Regions from separate parts of the Paenibacillus sp. JCM 9796 genome, predicted to be linked through region 2. Evidence: a T-box and tRNA genes for the amino acid it is inferred to sense, from the RefSeq annotation. Region 2 holds a T-box; the other regions hold tRNA genes.

Region 1 (2,199 bases), 820 kb from region 2:
TACCAGCTTGGAAGGCTGGAGTTCTACCATTGAACTACACCCGCTTAAATGAATGGTCGGGACGACACGATTCGAACATGCGACCCCCTGGTCCCAAACCAGGTGCTCTACCAAGCTGAGCTACGTCCCGATAGTTTAAGTGCCGGTAGAGGGACTTGAACCCCCACGGTTTCCCTCACGATTTTGAGTCGCGCGCGTCTGCCAATTCCGCCATACCGGCAAGTCTAGATGGAGCGGAAGACGGGATTCGAACCCGCGACCCTCGCCTTGGCAAGGCGATGCTCTACCCCTGAGCCACTTCCGCATAATAATCACAACTGAGATCAATTAAAACATGAAACATCTTTCGAATCAAGTACGAGGTTGTGACTGATTCGTTTATGGAGCGGAAGACGGGATTCGAACCCGCGACCCTCGCCTTGGCAAGGCGATGCTCTACCCCTGAGCCACTTCCGCATACCTAATAAGTGAAACAAAATGGTGAGCCATGTAGGACTCGAACCTACGACACCCTGATTAAAAGTCAGGTGCTCTACCAACTGAGCTAATGGCTCTTACAGCTACCCAAAGAAATCAATAAACTGGGGATCTAGGATTCGAACCTAGGCATGACGGAGTCAAAGTCCGTTGCCTTACCGCTTGGCTAATCCCCAATATGTAGTGGGGCGATCGAAGGGAATTGAACCCTCGAATGTCGGAGCCACAATCCGATGCGTTAGCCACTTCGCCACGACCGCCACAGGCTAAAAACTACTGGTGCCGTCGAGAGGAATCGAACCTCCGACCTACGCATTACGAGTGCGTTGCTCTACCGCTGAGCTACGACGGCGCAAAACAAAATTTCGGTTATCATCGAGCTATCCGATGTACCGATTATATTATAGTTCAGACTATGCTTAACAAATAATGGCGGAGCCGACGGGATTCGAACCCGCGGTCTCCTGCGTGACAGGCAGGCATGTTAGGCCTCTACACCACGGCTCCACACTAAGTTATTCGCTCTCGAGGTTCATACCTCGAAAGAAAATTGGTTGCGGGGGCAGGATTTGAACCTGCGGCCTTCGGGTTATGAGCCCGACGAGCTACCGGGCTGCTCCACCCCGCGTCATTAAACAAAAAGCAATCATGGTGGAGGCTGACGGGATCGAACCGCCGACCCTCTGCTTGTAAGGCAGATGCTCTCCCAGCTGAGCTAAGCCTCCATGCTGGTGACCCGTAGGGGATTCGAACCCCTGTTACCTCCGTGAAAGGGAGGTGTCTTAACCCCTTGACCAACGGGCCTTGCGAATACTTATTCTGCAGTTCTACGGAGAGAGAGGGATTCGAACCCTCGAGACGCTTGTGACGCCTACACGATTTCCAATCGTGCTCCTTCGGCCAACTCGGACACCTCTCCAAAATAAGAGTGGCTCCCCGAACAGGACTCGAACCTGTGACAACTCGATTAACAGTCGAGTGCTCTACCAACTGAGCTATCAGGGAATGTTATCGAATGGAGTCATGGTGTCATGCATCCGCTTGGCGACGTTCTACTCTCCCAGGACCCTGCGGTCCAAGTACCATCGACGCTGGAAGGCTTAACGTTCGTGTTCGGGATGGGTACGCGTGGTTCCCTTCCGCCATCATCACCAAACGGATGTTGATGCTTCTGCCGCGAAACATCAGATCTTGCCATTCAAGGCGGCTTGCACCTTGAAAACTGGATACGAAACTTAGCATGCTGAATGCTTTGACTTCACAATAGTGAAAATCTTTTTGGATAAGCCCTCGACCGATTAGTATTCGTCAGCTCCACACGTTGCCGCGCTTCCACCCCGAACCTATCAACCTCGTCGTCTACAAGGGGTCTTACGAATTGGGAAATCTCATCTTGAGGGGGGCTTCACGCTTAGATGCTTTCAGCGCTTATCCCGTCCGTACTTGGCTATCCAGCCGTGCTCCTGGCGGAACAACTGGTACACCAGCGGTACGTCCATCCCGGTCCTCTCGTACTAAGGACAGCTCCTCTCAAATTTCCTGCGCCCACGACAGATAGGGACCGAACTGTCTCACGACGTTCTGAACCCAGCTCGCGTACCGCTTTAATGGGCGAACAGCCCAACCCTTGGGACCTACTTCAGCCCCAGGATGCGATGAGCCGACATCGAGGTGCCAAACCTCCCCGTCGATGTGGACTCTTGGGGGAGATAAGCCTGTTAT
Region 2 (2,199 bases):
ACCTGATGCACGTGCTCCTCGATCTTGATCAGCACGCCGAGCTCCTTCATGTCCGCCACGATCTGCTTGCGGCATTCGAAACGGTCCAGCCCTTGATATTTGCCCGCGTTCTCATTCATCTTGCCGGACTCGTCCATCACGAGCACCTGCGGCAAGCTGTGGCGGTTGCCCACCTCGAAGTCGTTCGGATCGTGCGCCGGCGTAATTTTTACGGCGCCGCTTCCGAACTCTTTCTCGACGTACTCGTCGCCGACGATCGGAATTTCGCGGCCGATAATCGGCAAGACGAGCGTCTTGCCGATCAAGTGCCGATAGCGCTCATCCTCCGGATGCACCGCTACCGCCGTATCGCCGAGCATCGTCTCCGGGCGCGTCGTCGCGACGACGATGAATTCTCCGCTGTCTTTGACCGGATATTTCAGGTGGTACAACGCGCCTTGAACTTCCTTATATTCGACTTCGATGTCCGACAGCGCCGTACGGGCCGCCGGATCCCAGTTGATAATATATTTGCCGCGGTAGATTAAACCTTTCTCATAGAGACGGACGAATACTTCGCGAACCGCCTTGGAAAGCCCTTCGTCCAAAGTAAACCGTTCCCTGGAGTAATCGAGCGACAGGCCCATTTTGGCCCATTGTTCACGGATCGTGCCGGCATAATGCTCCTTCCACTCCCACACTTTCTCGAGAAACTTCTCGCGTCCGAGATCGTATCGGGACAGGCCTTCCTCGCGAAGCTTCTGCTCCACTCTCGTCTGCGTCGCGATTCCCGCGTGGTCGGTGCCCGGGAGCCAGAGCGCATCGTAGCCCTGCATCCGTTTGGCCCGGATGACAATGTCCTGCAGCGTGTTATCCAGCGCGTGTCCGATATGCAGCATCCCCGTCACGTTCGGCGGCGGTATGACGATGCTGTAAGGCTTGGCGTCCGGCCGTTGGCCGGCTTTGAAATATCCGCCCTGCAGCCAATAATCGTACCATTTCTTCTCACTTTCCTTCGGATCGTACGTGGTCGGCATCGACGTTTCCGGTGCCGCTGGTTTCGTTTCTTCCATAACCTTTTCTCTCCTCCAACTGGTTACTGTTCGCTGTATCGGCAAGCTTACGGCTTGAAGCCGCGATTAACGGCCACGCTTTCCTTGTCCGGCAAGGAAACGCGCCTTCGTCAAGGTTGATGCCTTCTATCAACCAAAAAAAGCCTCTCGCCCGTAAAGGACGAAGGCTTTCGCATCCGTGGTACCACCTTTATTCCGCATGAGCCTGCAGGAGCGCGGGATACCCGCATTCCATCGGGATGAAAGCCGCCCATACGGCGCTTAAACAGATAACGGCTGTGACCGGCCGAATCTAAGCCGCATGGCTTTCAATTCGGCAACTCCGGGGCGACTTCGACAGGTACGCATCCTGCGGGAAACCTCTCAGCGTGGTGCCGGTTCCGCTCTCTGAAGGGCTTGCTGCCTACTATTCCCTTTCCACGTTATTACAGCATCTTATGCGTATTATGATAAACAATCGCAACGGCAGAGTCAATACGAGGCCGCGTTTAATACCATCCACTTTCCGGGCCGCGAACCTCCATCCGATCAGTATAACCAAAAAAACGCCCGGACAAGCCTGCTTCAGGCTGTCCGGACGCATTGTTTTGGGCGCGCGCCGTTATTTCGGGATATATACGATTTGTCCGGCGGCCAGCTCGCTTTCGCCGAGCCGGTTATGAAGCGCGATTTCCCGCGGACTCACATTGTATTTTTTGGCAATGGTTTCGAGCGTTTCTTCCTTCTGCACGATCACCAGCCGCAGCTTCCGGAACTCCTGCTGCCCCTGCCTGCCCGGGAGCAGGTTTTTCCACTCCACCTTCTCGTCGGCCTGGCTTTGCGCGGCTGCGGCTGCGGCTGCGGCTGCGGCTGCGGCGGCTGCGGCTGCAGCCTCTTCCGCTTCGCGCGCTTCCGACTTCGACGCCGCGTACTGAACGAGCGAAGTGAATCCGAACGGCTTGCCGCTTGCCGGTTGTGCCGGGGCCGGAGACGGCTCGACGGCGGACGAGCCCTTGATGCCGAAGCCCACTTTCACATCTTTCTTTTCCTCCGCAGGTTGCGCAGGTTGCTCATGTTGCTCAAGTTGCTCAAGTTGGGCAGACTCGGGCGCAAGCGCAGGCTCAGCAGCCGCTACGCTCTGCACGGACGCTTTCTCGGACGCCTCCGT
Region 3 (2,199 bases), 460 kb from region 2:
TATACGGGCTGACGCCTGCCCGGTGCTGGAAGGTTAAGGGGAGCGGTTAGGGGTAACCCGAAGCTGTGAACCGAAGCCCCAGTAAACGGCGGCCGTAACTATAACGGTCCTAAGGTAGCGAAATTCCTTGTCAGGTAAATTCTGACCCGCACGAATGGCGTAACGACTTGGGCGCTGTCTCGACGAGAGATCCGGTGAAATTTTAATACCTGTGAAGATGCAGGTTACCCGCGACAAGACGGAAAGACCCCATGGAGCTTTACTGCAGCTTGATATTGGACTTTGGTACGATCTGTACAGGATAGGTGGGAGCCTGGGAAGCCTGCGCGCCAGCGTGGGTGGAGGCGCCGTTGGGATACCACCCTGATCGTATCGGAGTTCTAACCTGGTACCGTGAACCGGTACGGGGACAGTGTCAGGTGGGCAGTTTGACTGGGGCGGTCGCCTCCTAAAGAGTAACGGAGGCGCCCCAAGGTTCCCTCAGAATGGTTGGAAATCATTCGAAGAGTGCAAAGGCATAAGGGAGCTTGACTGCGAGACAAACAGGTCGAGCAGGGACGAAAGTCGGGCTTAGTGATCCGGTGGTACCGCATGGAAGGGCCATCGCTCAACGGATAAAAGCTACCCTGGGGATAACAGGCTTATCTCCCCCAAGAGTCCACATCGACGGGGAGGTTTGGCACCTCGATGTCGGCTCATCGCATCCTGGGGCTGAAGTAGGTCCCAAGGGTTGGGCTGTTCGCCCATTAAAGCGGTACGCGAGCTGGGTTCAGAACGTCGTGAGACAGTTCGGTCCCTATCTGTCGTGGGCGCAGGAAATTTGAGAGGAGCTGTCCTTAGTACGAGAGGACCGGGATGGACGTACCGCTGGTGTACCAGTTGTTCCGCCAGGAGCACGGCTGGATAGCCAAGTACGGACGGGATAAGCGCTGAAAGCATCTAAGCGTGAAGCCCCCCTCAAGATGAGATTTCCCAATTAGTAAGACCCCTTGTAGACGACGAGGTTGATAGGTTCGGGGTGGAAGCGCGGCAACGTGTGGAGCTGACGAATACTAATCGGTCGAGGGCTTATCCAAAAAAGACTTTCACTTTAGTGAAGTCAAAGCATTCAGCATGCTGAGTTTCGTATCCAGTTTTCAGGGCGTAAGCTCTGAAGTAATATTCCCCGATAGCTCAGTTGGTAGAGCACTCGACTGTTAATCGAGTTGTCACAGGTTCGAGTCCTGTTCGGGGAGCCATATGGAGAGGTGTCCGAGTTGGCCGAAGGAGCACGATTGGAAATCGTGTAGGCGTCACAAGCGTCTCGAGGGTTCGAATCCCTCTCTCTCCGTAGAACTGCAGAATAAGTATTCGCAAGGCCCGTTGGTCAAGGGGTTAAGACACCTCCCTTTCACGGAGGTAACAGGGGTTCGAATCCCCTACGGGTCACCATTATGGAGGCTTAGCTCAGCTGGGAGAGCATCTGCCTTACAAGCAGAGGGTCGGCGGTTCGATCCCGTCAGCCTCCACCATAATTGCTTTTTGTTTAACGACGCGGGGTGGAGCAGCCCGGTAGCTCGTCGGGCTCATAACCCGAAGGCCGCAGGTTCAAATCCTGCCCCCGCAACCAAATTCATCTCGGAGATCATAGCTTCGATATTGAATACATAGTGTGGAGCCGTGGTGTAGAGGCCTAACATGCCTGCCTGTCACGCAGGAGACCGCGGGTTCGAATCCCGTCGGCTCCGCCATTATTTAAACTATGAATGGATTTGTAAGGTTAGGCTCGGTAGCTCAGTCGGTAGAGCAGAGGACTGAAAATCCTCGTGTCGGCGGTTCGATTCCGTCCCGAGCCACCATTATGCCGCTGTAGCTCAATTGGTAGAGCAACTGACTTGTAATCAGTAGGTTGGGGGTTCAAGTCCTCTCGGCGGCACCACAGTTTCATATGGAGGCTTAGCGAAGTGGCCAAACGCAGCAGACTGTAAATCTGTTCTCTGACGAGTTCGGTGGTTCGAATCCATCAGCCTCCACCATTTTCATAGGGGCATAGTTTAAAGGTAGAACAAAGGTCTCCAAAACCTTTGGTGTGGGTTCGATTCCTGCTGCCCCTGCCAAACAAATTTCATATGGCGGTCGTGGCGAAGGGGTTAACGCACTGGTCTGTGGCTCCAGCATTCGTGGGTTCAAGTCCCATCGATCGCCCCATTTTTCTAAACT

The links. The T-box of region 2 lies ahead of ACZ439_RS19850 (valine--tRNA ligase). A T-box ahead of a tRNA ligase gene usually reads a tRNA of that ligase, here a tRNA-Val.
Region 1: it has a tRNA-Val gene. The T-box ahead of ACZ439_RS19850 (valine--tRNA ligase) is inferred to sense a tRNA for this amino acid. The anticodon was not compared.
Region 3: it has a tRNA-Val gene. The T-box ahead of ACZ439_RS19850 (valine--tRNA ligase) is inferred to sense a tRNA for this amino acid. The anticodon was not compared.

The regions. Positions count from the first base shown of each region.
Region 1 covers NZ_AP043723.1:3,285,811-3,288,009, reverse strand. The annotation lists tRNA gene ACZ439_RS15865 (tRNA-Gly) at 1-44, opposite strand, end outside; tRNA gene ACZ439_RS15860 (tRNA-Pro) at 54-130, opposite strand; tRNA gene ACZ439_RS15855 (tRNA-Leu) at 141-220, opposite strand; tRNA gene ACZ439_RS15850 (tRNA-Gly) at 230-304, opposite strand; tRNA gene ACZ439_RS15845 (tRNA-Gly) at 382-456, opposite strand; tRNA gene ACZ439_RS15840 (tRNA-Lys) at 479-554, opposite strand; tRNA gene ACZ439_RS15835 (tRNA-Gln) at 582-653, opposite strand; tRNA gene ACZ439_RS15830 (tRNA-His) at 662-737, opposite strand; tRNA gene ACZ439_RS15825 (tRNA-Thr) at 755-829, opposite strand; tRNA gene ACZ439_RS15820 (tRNA-Asp) at 908-984, opposite strand; tRNA gene ACZ439_RS15815 (tRNA-Met) at 1,029-1,105, opposite strand; tRNA gene ACZ439_RS15810 (tRNA-Val) at 1,127-1,202, opposite strand; tRNA gene ACZ439_RS15805 (tRNA-Glu) at 1,207-1,281, opposite strand; tRNA gene ACZ439_RS15800 (tRNA-Ser) at 1,308-1,396, opposite strand; tRNA gene ACZ439_RS15795 (tRNA-Asn) at 1,407-1,482, opposite strand; rRNA gene rrf (5S ribosomal RNA) at 1,517-1,633, opposite strand; rRNA gene ACZ439_RS15785 (23S ribosomal RNA) at 1,756-2,199, opposite strand, start outside.
Region 2 covers NZ_AP043723.1:4,102,127-4,104,325, reverse strand. The annotation lists gene ACZ439_RS19850 (valine--tRNA ligase) at 1-1,052, opposite strand, end outside; T-box leader at 1,206-1,481, opposite strand; gene ACZ439_RS19845 (LysM peptidoglycan-binding domain-containing protein) at 1,654-2,199, opposite strand, start outside.
Region 3 covers NZ_AP043723.1:3,644,887-3,647,085, forward strand. The annotation lists rRNA gene ACZ439_RS17590 (23S ribosomal RNA) at 1-1,076, shown strand, start outside; tRNA gene ACZ439_RS17595 (tRNA-Asn) at 1,163-1,238, shown strand; tRNA gene ACZ439_RS17600 (tRNA-Ser) at 1,242-1,330, shown strand; tRNA gene ACZ439_RS17605 (tRNA-Glu) at 1,357-1,431, shown strand; tRNA gene ACZ439_RS17610 (tRNA-Val) at 1,436-1,511, shown strand; tRNA gene ACZ439_RS17615 (tRNA-Met) at 1,533-1,609, shown strand; tRNA gene ACZ439_RS17620 (tRNA-Asp) at 1,654-1,730, shown strand; tRNA gene ACZ439_RS17625 (tRNA-Phe) at 1,763-1,838, shown strand; tRNA gene ACZ439_RS17630 (tRNA-Thr) at 1,843-1,918, shown strand; tRNA gene ACZ439_RS17635 (tRNA-Tyr) at 1,930-2,015, shown strand; tRNA gene ACZ439_RS17640 (tRNA-Trp) at 2,023-2,096, shown strand; tRNA gene ACZ439_RS17645 (tRNA-His) at 2,112-2,187, shown strand.